3 regions of the Micromonospora taraxaci genome follow, and region 2 is predicted to be linked to each of the others. Evidence: riboswitches for the same ligand, from Rfam matches in the RefSeq annotation. Region 2 holds a riboswitch; each other region holds the start of a gene.
The links. Region 2 has a riboswitch for cyclic di-AMP ahead of FHU34_RS19450 (LysM peptidoglycan-binding domain-containing protein). Riboswitches for the same ligand answer to the same signal wherever they lie in the genome.

Region 1: it holds a riboswitch for cyclic di-AMP, as region 2 does, so the genes downstream of both, FHU34_RS24015 (C39 family peptidase) here and FHU34_RS19450 (LysM peptidoglycan-binding domain-containing protein) in region 2, are expected to answer to the same signal.
Region 3: it holds a riboswitch for cyclic di-AMP, as region 2 does, so the genes downstream of both, FHU34_RS30365 (coiled-coil domain-containing protein) here and FHU34_RS19450 (LysM peptidoglycan-binding domain-containing protein) in region 2, are expected to answer to the same signal.

Annotation. Positions count from the first base shown of each region.
Region 1 is NZ_VIWZ01000001.1:5,312,529-5,316,827, reverse strand. Features, by position in the region: gene FHU34_RS24030 (acyltransferase family protein) at 1-60, shown strand, start outside; gene FHU34_RS24025 (hypothetical protein) at 154-540, shown strand; gene FHU34_RS24020 (hypothetical protein) at 672-1,442, shown strand; cyclic di-AMP (ydaO/yuaA leader) riboswitch at 1,728-1,869, shown strand; gene FHU34_RS24015 (C39 family peptidase) at 2,102-2,950, shown strand; gene FHU34_RS24010 (alpha/beta fold hydrolase) at 3,096-3,842, shown strand; gene FHU34_RS24005 (hypothetical protein) at 3,903-4,299, shown strand, end outside.
Region 2 is NZ_VIWZ01000001.1:4,192,313-4,196,611, forward strand. Features, by position in the region: gene dinB (DNA polymerase IV) at 1-929, shown strand, start outside; gene FHU34_RS19445 (hypothetical protein) at 1,054-1,389, shown strand; gene FHU34_RS19450 (LysM peptidoglycan-binding domain-containing protein) at 1,478-2,143, opposite strand; cyclic di-AMP (ydaO/yuaA leader) riboswitch at 2,144-2,284, opposite strand; gene htpG (molecular chaperone HtpG) at 2,613-4,299, opposite strand, start outside.
Region 3 is NZ_VIWZ01000002.1:271,354-275,652, forward strand. Features, by position in the region: gene FHU34_RS30360 (carbonic anhydrase) at 73-786, shown strand; gene FHU34_RS30365 (coiled-coil domain-containing protein) at 876-1,895, opposite strand; cyclic di-AMP (ydaO/yuaA leader) riboswitch at 1,900-2,030, opposite strand; gene FHU34_RS30370 (YibE/F family protein) at 2,197-3,597, opposite strand; gene FHU34_RS30375 (heavy metal translocating P-type ATPase) at 3,908-4,299, shown strand, end outside.

The DNA.
Region 1 (4,299 bases), 1.1 Mb from region 2:
GCCGCCGGGGAGAGCGGGCAGCAGACCAACGGTCGATCAACGTACGCCGACTCGCGCTGACACCGTCCACCCTGCTCAGTGGGGTTCGGCGCGGCGTGCGACGACACGCCCGTGGTCGGTGCGTCGAGGTCGGCACGACGGTAGCGTGAGGTCGTGCTTCCGGTCGCGTTCACCTGTCCGCTGTGGTGGGTGGCGCGCTGGGCGACGCGGGTGCTGACCAGCCTCGCCGTCGTCGCGGCCCTGGCGCTCGGCGCGGGCCCGGCCTCGGCCGCTGTGCCAACTCCGTTCGCCCTCGGCGCACTCCCGGCGACCTGCCCGTCCACCTCCGCGCAGGGGGCGGTGCACGAGGCGCAGGCGACGACCGAGGAGCCCGTCGAGGAATTCTCCTCGGCGTGGTCGGTCGACCCGCAATCGGCTCCGCCCGGCGACCAGGCCACTGCCCGGACCGGCCCGCTGCCGGTGCGCGCGGCCGGGTCCGACCGGCTGCCCCTGGTCCACGGCCCGAGCAGCCGGGCACCCCGGGCGCCACCCGGGCGCTGAGTCACCGGGACGAGCGTCCCGCCCGCCGCGCCTGTCGACCCACCAGCTCCGCGCCCCACCGGCCCGTGCTCCGCCCTGGCCCGGTGGCGGTGGGGCTCCCCATCGCATCGCTCTCTCCCGAGGTGCCGACCATGGAGACCGCCGTCTTCTACCAGTTCGTGACCGAGGTGCCGCAGGCCGCCGCCATCTGGTCCACCCTGTTCCTGCTGGCCCTGGGCGTACTCGCCCTGCTGGTGGCCCGCCCCGAGCGGGACACACCCTCGGACGACCCGCGCACGGCCGCCCCCACCGCTCGTGAGGTGGCCGCCGCCGAGGCTGCCGACCTGCGCCGGTACGCCGAGGAGGTAGCGGTCGCCGCGACCGGCGCGGCCAGGACCGCGCAGCGGCGACGTGCTGACTGGCTGACCGCTCAGGAGGAGATGGAGCGGGCCTGGTGCGCCTACGACGAGGCGGACACCGCCGCCCGTCGCTTCGCCGGCGCCGAGGCGCTGCCCACCCCGCAGACCCCCCGCACCCCGGCCGAGTACGCCGCCCGCGAGCGCTACCTGCACCGGGCCGCGATGACGGCGTACTGGCGGGGTGACCTGAGCATGGCGCAGCTCGGCGACGTGTTCGCGCACCGGCGCGGCTGGGATCCCCGGCGGCACCCGGTCGAGCAGGAGGTGCTGTTCAGCCGGACGATCCGGGACGCCAGGCTGGCCGACTACCAGGCCGCCGCATCCCGGGAGCGTGCTGCCTGGCGGGACGCGGAACTGGCTGCCGACTCAGCGCGAGCCCTCGCAGCGGAGACCTGCGCGGCGGCGGCCCGGCTGCGACCGAACCCGCTACCCGCGCGCCGGGCGGTGACCGGTGTGTTCCGACCCGCTGTCGTGGCGCGGTGGCGGCCGGCGCGGGCGAGTTGAGCCCGATCCGTGACGTGAGCCGGCTCACGCCGACCGAGAATCGGGCGTCCGGCGCGATCGGCACGATTCTTCCGGTGAATCTGGTCGCATTCTCGGCGGCCTGTCCGGTTGTCGCCCGTAGGCGTCACCGTAACCGCTTGTCCCATCGAGTCACGTCAGCGGCAATACGCGCAGAAATTGCTACGCTATTTCAGGTTTACGCAGGTGGAGCTGGCTTGGCAGGGGTGCGGACGGGCCAGTACTGTCGTCCCGTCCGGTGCGGTAACCGATCGCAAGAGGCGACGCCGCGCCGACCCGCTCAATCGTGATGAACGAACCGGGGACCCACCAGTAAGTCCGGGGTGAATCCGCGAGCCACAGCCCGCGGTAGGGCGATCTTCCCGCCCGAATCCGTCAGCTAACCCGGTAGGCGGTGTCGGAAGGAGTTCCATCCTCGTGCAGCACCTTTCCACCCCTCGGTTGTTCCCTCGCCTCCACGGCGCAGCGGTGCCCCCGCTCATTCGTCCAGTGACGGTGAGCTGACCCCCGGGTCATCGCCTCACCGCCCGGCCACGCCGGGCGTTCCCCTGAGCGGTTCACCATCCGCGGACCACGGTCCGCGCGCTGGCGCCTGCCCGGATACCGGTCCGGTCGCCGGTGTGCCGCTCTCCCCCCGATCCGTGGAGGACCCCGTGAAGCACACCCTGCAGCGTCAGCTCCGCCGTTTCGCCACCGAGCGCCCGTACCAGATCGTTGCCGCCTCCGCCGCGGCCCTCGCGATCGCCACCACCACCGGCGCCCTGCTCACCACCGCCGACGACGCACCCGCCGGCCAGCGCACCGCGACCACCGTCGCCGAGATGCGCAGCGACGTTGCCGCCTCCCGCGGCGAGGTGCGTGAGGCGTCCCCGTCGGCCAGCGCCGCGCCGAGCACCGCCGCCCCGGCCACCAGCGCCGCGTCGCCGGCGGCCAAGGCGAAGGCCAACCCCGACCTCACCCGTAAGCCGACGCCGCCGAAGCCACCCGCGACCAAGGTGCTGGCCTACGACTACGAGGCGCAGAACACGTACTACAACTGCGGCCCGGCGGCCACCCGGAACGCCCTCAGCGCCACCGGTATCGACCGCACCCAGGAGGAGCTCGGCGCCGAGCTGGGCACCACCGAGATGGGCACCAACTCGGCCGAGGACACCACCCGCGTCCTCAACGCCGAGGTGAAGGGTTCCCCGTACCGGACTCGGATGTTCGCCGGCGCCCCCAGCCCGGCCCAGATGGACCGGCTCCAGGCCGACGTCGTCAAGGCCATCACCGACGGCCGTGGCGTGGTCGCGAACGTCGTCGGCGACGCCGTCGACACCAACGGCGGTTACCACTCCTACGGCGGCGGGCACTACATCGCCGTCGTGGGTTACAAGGACAACGGCCGCACCGTGCGGATCGCCGACTCGGCCAACGCGGCCGACCCGTCGTACTGGATCACCACCATCGACCTGGCCAACTGGATCGCCAGCCGGGGCTACTCCGCCTGACCCAGGCACGCTGACCGCCGCGGGCGTCGTCCCCCACAAGGGGGCGGCGCCCGCGGCGTTTTTCGTCGGTGCCGTCAGCGTCGCGCGGGAAGCGGCGTGGATGACGACTCTCGTACCGGGCCGTGAACCGTGGGAGACTGCGGCCGTGGTGGATGAATCGGGTGGTCAAGCCGGTCGCGGGCGGGTCCTGCTGCTCCTGCACGGAATGGGCACGACCGGGGACGTCTGGTTGCCGTGGGCGCCGCTGCTGGAGCAGCGCTGGGCGGGGCGGTGGCTGGCACCGGACCTCGCCGGCCACGGCTGGGCGGAGCCGCTGCCGTCGTACACCTTTGCGGGGTTCGCCGACCGGATAGCGCGCGGCCTGGCGCTCGGCGACCGGCTCGTCGTGCTCGGGCACTCGCTGGGCGGGGTGGTCGGCCTCGCGCTGGCCGCGAACGCCGCCGGGGCGCCCGTGGACGCCGTGGTCGGGCTGGGCATCAAGGCCGTCTGGTCACCCGACGAGCTGGCCCGCGCCGCCGACCTCGCCGCCCGTCCGGTCAGCTGGTTCGCCACCCGCGCCGAGGCGGCACGCCGCTACCTTCGGGTGTCCGGCCTGGCCGGCCTGGTCCCGCCGGACCATCCGGTGGTGGACGCCGGCCTGCGTCAGGTCGACGGCCGGTGGCGTCTCGCCATGGACCCGACCGCGTTCGCCGTCGGCGAGCCCGACCTGGCCGCGCTGCTGGCGGCGACCGACGCGCCGGTCGTGCTGGCGCGCGGGGAACACGACCCGATGGTCAGCGACGAACAACTCAAGGAGTACGGGGTGCCGGTCGCCACGCTGCCCGGTCTCGGCCACAATGCGCACGTGGAGGACCCGGCGGCCGTGCTGGCGCTGCTCGACCCGTATCGCTGAGCGGTCCCGAGCGGAAATATCGGTCGTGCGACCGGGCTCCCGACGCCTACATTCGCCCGGATGCCTGCCGTTGATCCGTCCCTTGTGGTCAGCGTGAGCCTGAATGTCGTCGACTCTCGACTCGACGATGCCGCGCGTCGGTGCCGATCCCTGGTCGCCTCGCTCGGCGCGGTGGGTCTGGTGGCGTCCCGCACCGAAGCGGACCATCCCCGCGACGGGGTGAACGTCGACCTGACGCTGATGCCGTCCGTCCCGTCCGCTCCGGGCGCTGAGGCGGTCCGTCACCTGGCCGCGCCACTGCTGACGCGCTTCCGGTGGAGCCGTGGCGATCTCGAGGTGGACGAATCGGCGGCCGGTCACCCGACGGGTTTCGCCGCCGGTCGGGAGCGGACGACCGACGGCGTGACGCCGATCTGCGTGTCCATCTGCGCGGCCGCCGACACCGAAGGCGAGTGGT
Region 2 (4,299 bases):
TCTTCCGGCAGACCACTCCGCTGGTCGAGGGGATCTCGATAGACGAGGCGTTCCTGGACGTGGGTGGCCTGCGGCGGCTGGTCGGGCCACCGGCCGACGTCGCGGCGCGGCTGCGTCGGGAGGTTCGTGAACGGGTCCACCTTCCGATCACGGTGGGTGTGGCCCGCACGAAGTTCCTGGCGAAGGTGGCCAGCGGGGTGGCGAAGCCGGACGGCTTGCTGGTAGTCGCACCGGACGCCGAGGTGGCGTTCCTGCACCCGCTTCCGGTCGAACGGTTGTGGGGCGTCGGCCCGGTCACCTCCGCGAAGCTGCGGGAGCACCGGATCCGTACCGTCGGCGAGGTGGCCCGGCTCGGTGAGGCCGCGTTGGTGTCGCTGCTCGGGTCCGGTGCCGGCCGGCACCTGCACGCCCTGGCGCACAACCGTGACCCACGCGCGGTGCAGGTTGGTCGCCGACGCGGCTCGATGGGTGCCCAACACGCGCTGAGTCGCACCCCGCGCGCCCCGGCGGAACTGGACGCCATCCTCGCCGGTCTGGTCGACCGGGTCACCCGGCGGATGCGCGCGGCCGGGCGGTCCGGTCGCACTGTGGTGCTGCGGCTGCGCTTCGGCGACTACAGCCGGGCGACCCGCTCGCACACCATCGGCAAGGCGACAGCGGACACGACGCCGCTGCTCGCCGCCGCGCGCGCATTGCTGCGGGCGGCCCAGTCCGAGATCGACAGTCGTGGTGTCACGCTGATCGGTGTGTCGGTGGGCAACCTGGACGACAGTCCGGTGCAGCCGGAGTTGCCGTTCCACCGCGACCCGGGCGCGGAGTTGGACGCCGCTGTCGACGCGGTCCGCGACCGGTTCGGCTCGACGGCGCTCACCCGTGCGGTCCTGCTCGGCCGGGAGCCGGGTGTCGAGATGCCGCTGCTGCCGGATTGACCGATCTGCGTGCGGTGTCCACGCGCGGAGTTGCGACAGGAGACACATCACAGCAGGTCGGCGGTTTAGCCGGCAGCCGACGGGTGACCCTTGGGGGGTACAGCCTGACAAGGGGGGACCCACCATGTCCGAGGACACCAGCAACCGAGCGAGCCGCGGCGCCGAGCGCCCGCACGACGTGACCGACCCGCTGCTCTGGCAACTGGCGATCGACGTGTTGAGCGCCCACGAGCCGGACGACGAGGGTCACTGCCGCAATCTCCAGTGCGCCGGGCAGGCCTGGCCCTGCGCTGCCCGTCAGGGCGCCGAGCATTCGCTGCGTCTGTCCCGCGGCGGGTCTGACTCCGTCGAGGTGACCGTCGACGGCGGGACCGATCTGGCATCGACCTCTCGCTGGGGTCGCAACGCCGGCCCGGTGGCGTCGCGTCGAGCGCCGAAGGCGTCCGCCTCGGCGGCGTGACTCGAACCCGGCCCGGCACTCGGGCTGACCAGCACCGAACACACGAACGCTCGGCCGATGACCCGGCCGAGCGTTCGTGTGCCGTCCGTCAGAGGCTGAGCTTCTGACCGGGGAAGATCAGACCCGGGTCGGCCCCGATCAGCTTCCGGTTGTGTTCGTACAGCGCCTGCCAGCCGCCGGACACCCGACGGGCGTCGGCGATCTCCGACAGGGTGTCGCCCGGCTTGACCAGGTACGTCTGGCCGCCGGCCGGCGCCGCGGTGCGTTCATGGTTGCGGGTCGCCGGCTGCTCGCCGCGCGACGGCCGCTCCTGCCGCTCGGTGGGCTTCGCGGTGGACTTCGTCGACTTCGCGGTGGACTTGGTCGACTTCGTGCCGGAGCCTCCCGACGAGCCGCCCTTCTTGCCGCAGGTCGGCCAGGCACCGATGCCCTGCCCGTCGAGCACCTTCTCGGCGATGGCGATCTGCTCGCCACGGCTGGCCAGGTCGGCGCGGGCGGCGTACTTCTTGCCGCCGTAACCGGCCCAGGTGCTCTGCGAGAACTGCAGGCCACCGAAGTAGCCGTTGCCGGTATTGATCTTCCAGTTACCGCCGGACTCGCACTTGGCGATCGCGTCCCAGTTGACTCCGGCCTGCGCCGGGGCGGCCGGGCCGAAGAGGGCGACAGCGCCGGTGACGGCACCGACGGCCAGGGTGCCGACGGCGAGGCGGCGGGTGGTGACCCGTCGATGACGGGGCGTGTGAACAGACGTCATGTGAGCTTCCTCCACGCCGGCGAGGTGAGCTGTCGGGTTCGGGCCGAGGAGCCCGGCCGCACGGTGGCGGCTTCACCCCGAGGTGACGTGCACCGAGGAACGTGTGGGTCCCCCGCTCCTGCCCGGGTGACTGGGTTCCGACGGCCGGGGGCAGGATTTGGCGTTGCCGGCCGCGGTGTCCGCAGTGGCGAACCCGACCGACGTTAGGCACGTTCGGTGACGATCGCCCAACCCCTGTGAAGTTCTTCACCGGGGTACGCGGGGCGCCGTCCGCAGCGGTTGCGGCCGGCCGGACACTGTGCAGAGAGCACTGTGGACCGGTACCGATCAGGCCTCGTGACGCAGCCAGGCCACGGTGTAGCACCGAGCGACTCGACGTGTCCGTTGGTGATCGGATGCACGACGCCGGTACGCCGAACCGGCCGGCGGGTCCCTGGTCGGGTGGCCCGCCGGCCGGGAGGTCGACCGTCTACAGAGTGCGCGCCAGCCGGTCGGCGAGCGTCCGGGTGAAGCGGGCCGGGTCGGTCAGCTCACCGCCCTCGGCGAGCACGGCCAGGCCGTAGAGCAGCTCGGCGGTCTCGGTCAGGGCCGCCTGGTCGCTCCCCTGCTCGTGGGCCTTGCGCAGCCCGGAGACCAGCGGGTGCCCGGGGTTGATCTCCAGGATCCGCTTGGTCGGGGGCACCTCGTGCCCCATGGCCCGGTACATCTTCTCCAGGGTCGGCGTGAGGTCGTGGGCGTCGCCGACGACGCAGGCCGGTGAGGTGGTCAGTCGCGACGACAGCCGGACCTCCCGGACGCTGTCGGTCAGCGTGGTGCCGAGCCAGCCGAGCAGGCCGGCGAACTCCTGCCGCTGCTGCTCGCGCTCGGCCTCGGCCTGCCGCTTCTCCTCGTCGGTGTCCAGGTCGATCTCGCCCTTGGCGATCGAGCGCAGCGTCTTGCCGTCGTACGCGCCGACCCGCTCGACCCACACCTCGTCGACCTGGTCGGTGAGCAGCAGCACCTCGTGACCCTTGGCCCGGAAGGCCTCGAGGTGCGGCGAGTTCTCGATGGCGGCCCGGGACTCACCGGTGGCGTACCAGATGTCGCTCTGGCCGTCCTTCATCCGCGAGACGTAACCGGCCAGGTCGGTGGGCTCGGTCGCGTCGTGGGTGGAGGCGACGGAGAGGATGTCCAGCAGGGTGTCGCGGTTGTCGGTGTCGTCGATCAGCCCTTCCTTGACCACCGCGCCGAACTCGGTCCAGAAGGTGCGGTAGCGCTCGGCGTGGTTGGCCTTCAGGTCCTTCACCGTGGCGAGGACCTTCTTGACCAGGCGGCGACGGACGATCTGGATCTGCCGGTCCTGCTGGAGGATCTCCCGGGAGATGTTGAGCGACAGGTCGTGCGCGTCGACCACACCCTTGACGAAGCGCAGGTAGGTCGGGACGAGCGCCTCGCAGTCGTCCATTATGAAGACACGCTTGACGTAGAGCTGCACACCTCGGCGACCCTGCGGGGAGAACAGGTCCAGTGGGGCGTGGCTGGGCAGGAACAGCAGCGCCTCGTACTCGAAGGTGCCCTCGCCCTTCATGTGCACGACCTCGAGCGGGTCGGCCCAGTCGTGGCTGACGTGCTTGTAGAACTCGTTGTACTCGGCGGCGTCGACCTCGTCGCGGGGCCGCGCCCAGAGCGCCTTCATCGAGTTGAGGGTCTGCACCTCGCTGGTGGCGGCCTCGCCGTCGGCGCCGGGGCGTTCGACGGTCATCCGGATCGGCCAGGCGATGAAGTCGGAGTAGCGCTTGACGATGTCGCGGACGGTCCACTCTGCGGTGTAGTCGTGCAGGTTGTCCTCGGTGTCGGCCGGCTTGAGGTGCAGGGTCACAGTGGTGCCCTGCGGGGCCTCGTCCACCGCCTCGATCGAGTACGTGCCCTCGCCGGTGGACTCCCAGCGGGTGCCGCCGGTCTCGCCGGCCTTGCGGGTGACCAGGGTGACCCGGTCGGCGACCATGAACGCGGCGTAGAAGCCGACGCCGAACTGGCCGATCAGGTCCTGCGAGGCGCGCGCGTCGGCGGATTCCCGCAGTTGGCGCAGCAGCTCGGCGGTGCCCGACTTGGCGATGGTGCCGATCAACTGGACGACCTCGTCGCGGGTCATCCCGATGCCGTTGTCCCGCACGCTG
Region 3 (4,299 bases), on a different contig from region 2:
CGAGCCAGCGCCCGCCGCAGGCCCACCTGAAGCCGTTTGACCAGGTCAGATGCATCGAGACGAGGTGCGGGGATGAGTCATTCCGGAACTACCGGTGGGCAGCCGGGGCCGCAGCGGACCACCGACCGGGCACCCGCGCCGAGCGAGCCGGCTCGGGCGTACACCGAGTTGGTCGCCGGCAACAGGCGCTTCGTCGACGGCGCTCCTCGCCACCCCAACCAGGACGCCGGGCACCGGGCCGCCGTGGCCGACGGGCAGCACCCGTTCGCGGTGATCGTCGGCTGCTCCGACTCACGGCTGGCCGCCGAGATCATCTTCGACCGCGGGCTGGGTGACCTGTTCGTGGTCCGGACCGCCGGCCACACCGCCGGCCCGGAGGTGCTCGGCAGCGTGGAGTACGCGGTGACAGTGCTCGGTACCCCGCTCGTGGTGGTGCTCGGTCACGACTCGTGCGGCGCGGTGCAGGCGGCCCGGGAGGCCGCCGCGACCGGCACCCGACCGCCGGGGCACCTGCCCGCGGTGGTCGACGCCGTGCTGCCCAGCCTGCGCCGGGCCGAGGCCGAGGGTGTGCAGGACATCGACGGCATCGTCGACGTCCACATCGCACAGACCGTCGAGACGTTGCTCGGCCAGTCGCCCGTGCTGGCCGGTGCGGTGGCGCAGGGGCGGTGCGCGGTGGTGGGTGTGTCGTACCGGCTCGCCGCTGGAGAGGTGCGCGCGGTGGCCGCCGTGCCGGCCGGCCTCACGACGCTCGACGCCGACCCGGCAGCGCCCGCCGCGGCCTGACACGACGAGGGCCGCGCGTTTCGGGGCCTGACGCGAGACGAGGGCCGCTCCGCGCGACGCGGAACGGCCCTCGACGAATGTCCTGCGGGTCAGAGCAGCGACATGTGGACGTGGTCGGTGTGGTTCGACGGCCCGCTGTACGAACTCCAACCGGTCGCCGGGAACCAGATCTGCCGGTTCCAGATGACGTAGTAGATGCCCAGCCGGTCGGCGTTACGGATGAGGAAGGCGGCGACGTTGTTGCCGTACTTCCGGGTGTCGTCGTTGTGCCACGGGGCGAAGCCGCTCTTCTGCAACGACCAGTCGCAGGCGCGGCCCTTCGGGTGCTCCCACGGCCCACCGGAGCGGTAGCAGCCGACGAACCGGTTGAAGCCGGCCGCCTTGACCTCCTTGTACGCGTGCAGCGTGCGGGGCGTGACGCAGCCGGACGTGGTCGGGTCCTTCTCGCTGCACGACTGCGGCTTCCAGTCACCGTCGGCGGTGCGACCCGGGCCGATCTTGGCGACCTTCGAGGTGGCGTCGACCAGGCCGCCGGTGAAGCCCTTGCCGCCGACGAGGGAGAGCGCCTTGTCCGCCTCGCTCTTGCGCTTGGCCATCAGGGCGGTCTGCTTCTGCTGCTCGCGGACCTCCGCGTCGAGAAGTAGCTTGGCCTGCTCGGCGCGGGCCTTCACCGCGTTGACCTCGGCGAGCTTCTTCTCGTTGACCATGTTCATCTCGTCGAGCAGCGAGGCCCGCTGGACGAACGCGTCGGGAGCCTTGCTCTCCAGCAGCATCGCGAGCGCGCCGATCCGGCCGGTCCGGTACGACTGGGCGGCGATCTGCCCGACCTGGGGGGCCAGCGCGTCCAGGTCGGCCCGGGCCCGATCGACCTGCTGCGTCAGCTCGCTCTGCCGCTTCTTGGACTTGTCCAGTTGGGACTTGGCGGCGGAGTAGTCGCGGTTGGCCTGCTCGATGACGTCGGTGAGCAGCTTTGGCTCGCCGTCCTCCTCGTGCCCGGACGGGGTGGGAGTCGTCGGGGCGGCGTGGGCCGGGAGGGGCCCGGCGAGCACGGTGAGTGCGGCGATCACGGCCACCACGGGTGTCAACCAGCGGCGTAGGGGTGCCGTCACAATGTTCCCTTCCGTCGACCGCCGACCGGGTTAGCTGACGGGTTCGGGGCGGAAGTGGCCCCTACCGCTGACGCGGATTCACCCCACGTACCTGGGTCCCCGGCTCGCCGGTTGGCGATTGGGCGGTGGCACCGCAGACGCCGCTTCGCGCCTTCATCGGTGACCGGCAGCGAGGTTACCCGAGAGTCGACCGGGTGAGCTACGCCTGGATGCCGACCAAAAGTGTCATTTCGCCATAGCGTTGAGTGACCAGTGACGCGGTTCTCAGGGTGGAGGCCCGATCTGGTCACGCTGAGGAGTGTCACCATGTCGTATCCGTGCTCCTGTTCGGCTCCGGCCACCGGTCGGCGGCGGTAGATGGGGGTGGAGTCCGCGTCGGGTCCGACTCGTCGGGGTGACCCGTTCGCGGTGAGATCAGTGCGGCCAGTGCCTCCGCCCGGTCCGTCTGCGGTCGCGGGGCGGAAGCGTCGGCGGGCGACGTGGCGTCGGTGCGACCGGCGGCGGGCGACAGAGCGTCGGTGCGACCGGCGGCGGTCACCACCGCCGCCAGTCCGGTGGTCAGCGGCACGGCGGCGATCAGGCCGAGGGTGGCGACCGCGCTGCGGACGATCTCCTGGGCGAGGAACTCGCTGGTGAGGATCTGCCCGATCGGCCGCGCGTCCGCGGTGAGCAGGAGCAACAGCGGCAGCGACGCGCCCGCGTACGCCAGCACGATGGTGTTGACAGTGGACGCGATGTGCGCCCGACCGACCCGGGTTGCCGCGCGGTACAGCTGCAACCGGGTCAGGCCGGGGTTGGCGTGCGCCAGTTCGGTGACGGTGGCCGCCTGGGTGACTGTCACGTCGTCGAGCACCCCGAGCGATCCGATGATGATTCCGGCGAGCAGCAGGCCGTGCAGGTCCACGTCGCCCTGGAACATCGACAGGGTGGTGGCTTCCTCGCTGCCGAAGCCGGTGAGGTGGGTCGCGGCGGTGGCGACGGTGGCGAGCACGCCGGTCAACACCAGGCTGCCCAGGGTGCCGAGCACCGCTACCGAGGTCTGTGCGCTGACCCCGTGTGTCAGGTAGAGCACCACGAACATGATCAGGGCGGCGCCGACCACCGCCACCAGCAGGGGTGACTTCCCCGCGCCGATACCCGGCAGTACGAAGGTGAGCAGGATGGCGAAGCTGGCGGCCAGCCCGGCGAGCGCGGCGAGACCCCGCCACCGACCGAACGCGACGATCGCGGCGGCGAAGACGACGGCCAACCACAGCATCGGGGTGCCCCGCTGGTGCTCGGCGACGTTCCAGTTGCTGATGGTGGGATCGGTGGGGTCGGTCAGCTCGACCAGGATGACCTCGTCGCCGACCTCCACCCGGGGTGCGCCCGGCCCGTCGGGCACCGGCGTCTCGACCTGCTGTCCGGCCGACGGCCCGTCGTCCACGCGGACGTCGACAGTGCCGCAGCGCCCGTCGCCGACGCGCGGTGTGCCCTCGGGGCTCGACGGCGACGGCGGGCACGGCTCCATCACCACCCGGGTCACAGTGCCGCTGTAGCGCGGCACGTCCGCCCCGCCGTCGGACTGTGGTGACCCGCCGCGCGGCCAGAGGAGCACGGCCGCGATGACGGTGGCGACGAAGAGAGGCACCACGGTCATGACGAGGATCCGTCGCACCCGGGGCGGGGCGGACGGAGCGGGACGGGCGTGGTCGGAACCCAAGGTGAGACTCCCAACGATCCGGTGCGGGGTACGTGTCAGTGGGCCGGTCGGTTCACCGTCACTGCGGAAACGTGGTGGGGGAACGCGATGGTTCGCCGGCTGACGACCGCTCGGTCACGGACGGTAGGGTCGGACCCGACCGGCCAGCCGCGACACCACCGCGCGCTGGCGCGGGTGCCCGTTCGTGCCTCGGTCTGCCGGGGGTCATCGTGGGAAATGCTAACCAGCACGGTCGGGGGATGCAGGTCGTGACGGAGTGTCGGTGGTGGAACCGCCCGCGTGGCGGTTCCCGGACCGGCATCGTGGAGACATGCCCGTGCCGTCACCGCCCGACCCCGGCCAGCACGCCCCGGCCGCGTCACCGCAGCACGACAAGCACGCCGGGCACGACAAGCACGCCGGGCACGATCCCGAGATGTTCCGTCGGCGCTTCTGGATCTGTCTGGCTCTCACGGTCCCGGTGGTCCTGACCAGCCACCTGGTGTGGGATCAGTTGGGCCTGGGTTGGGACGTACCCGGCCGCTCGTGGGTGGGCCCGGTGCTCGGCTCGGTGGTGTTCTGGTGGGGCGGCTGGCCGTTCCTCGTGGGTGTGGTGCGGGAGGTGCGGGACCGCGCGCCCGGGATGATGCTGCTGGTCGCGATGGCGATCACCGTCGCCTACGCCGCGTCCCTGGCGACCAGCGTGGGCGCCTTCGACCTGGA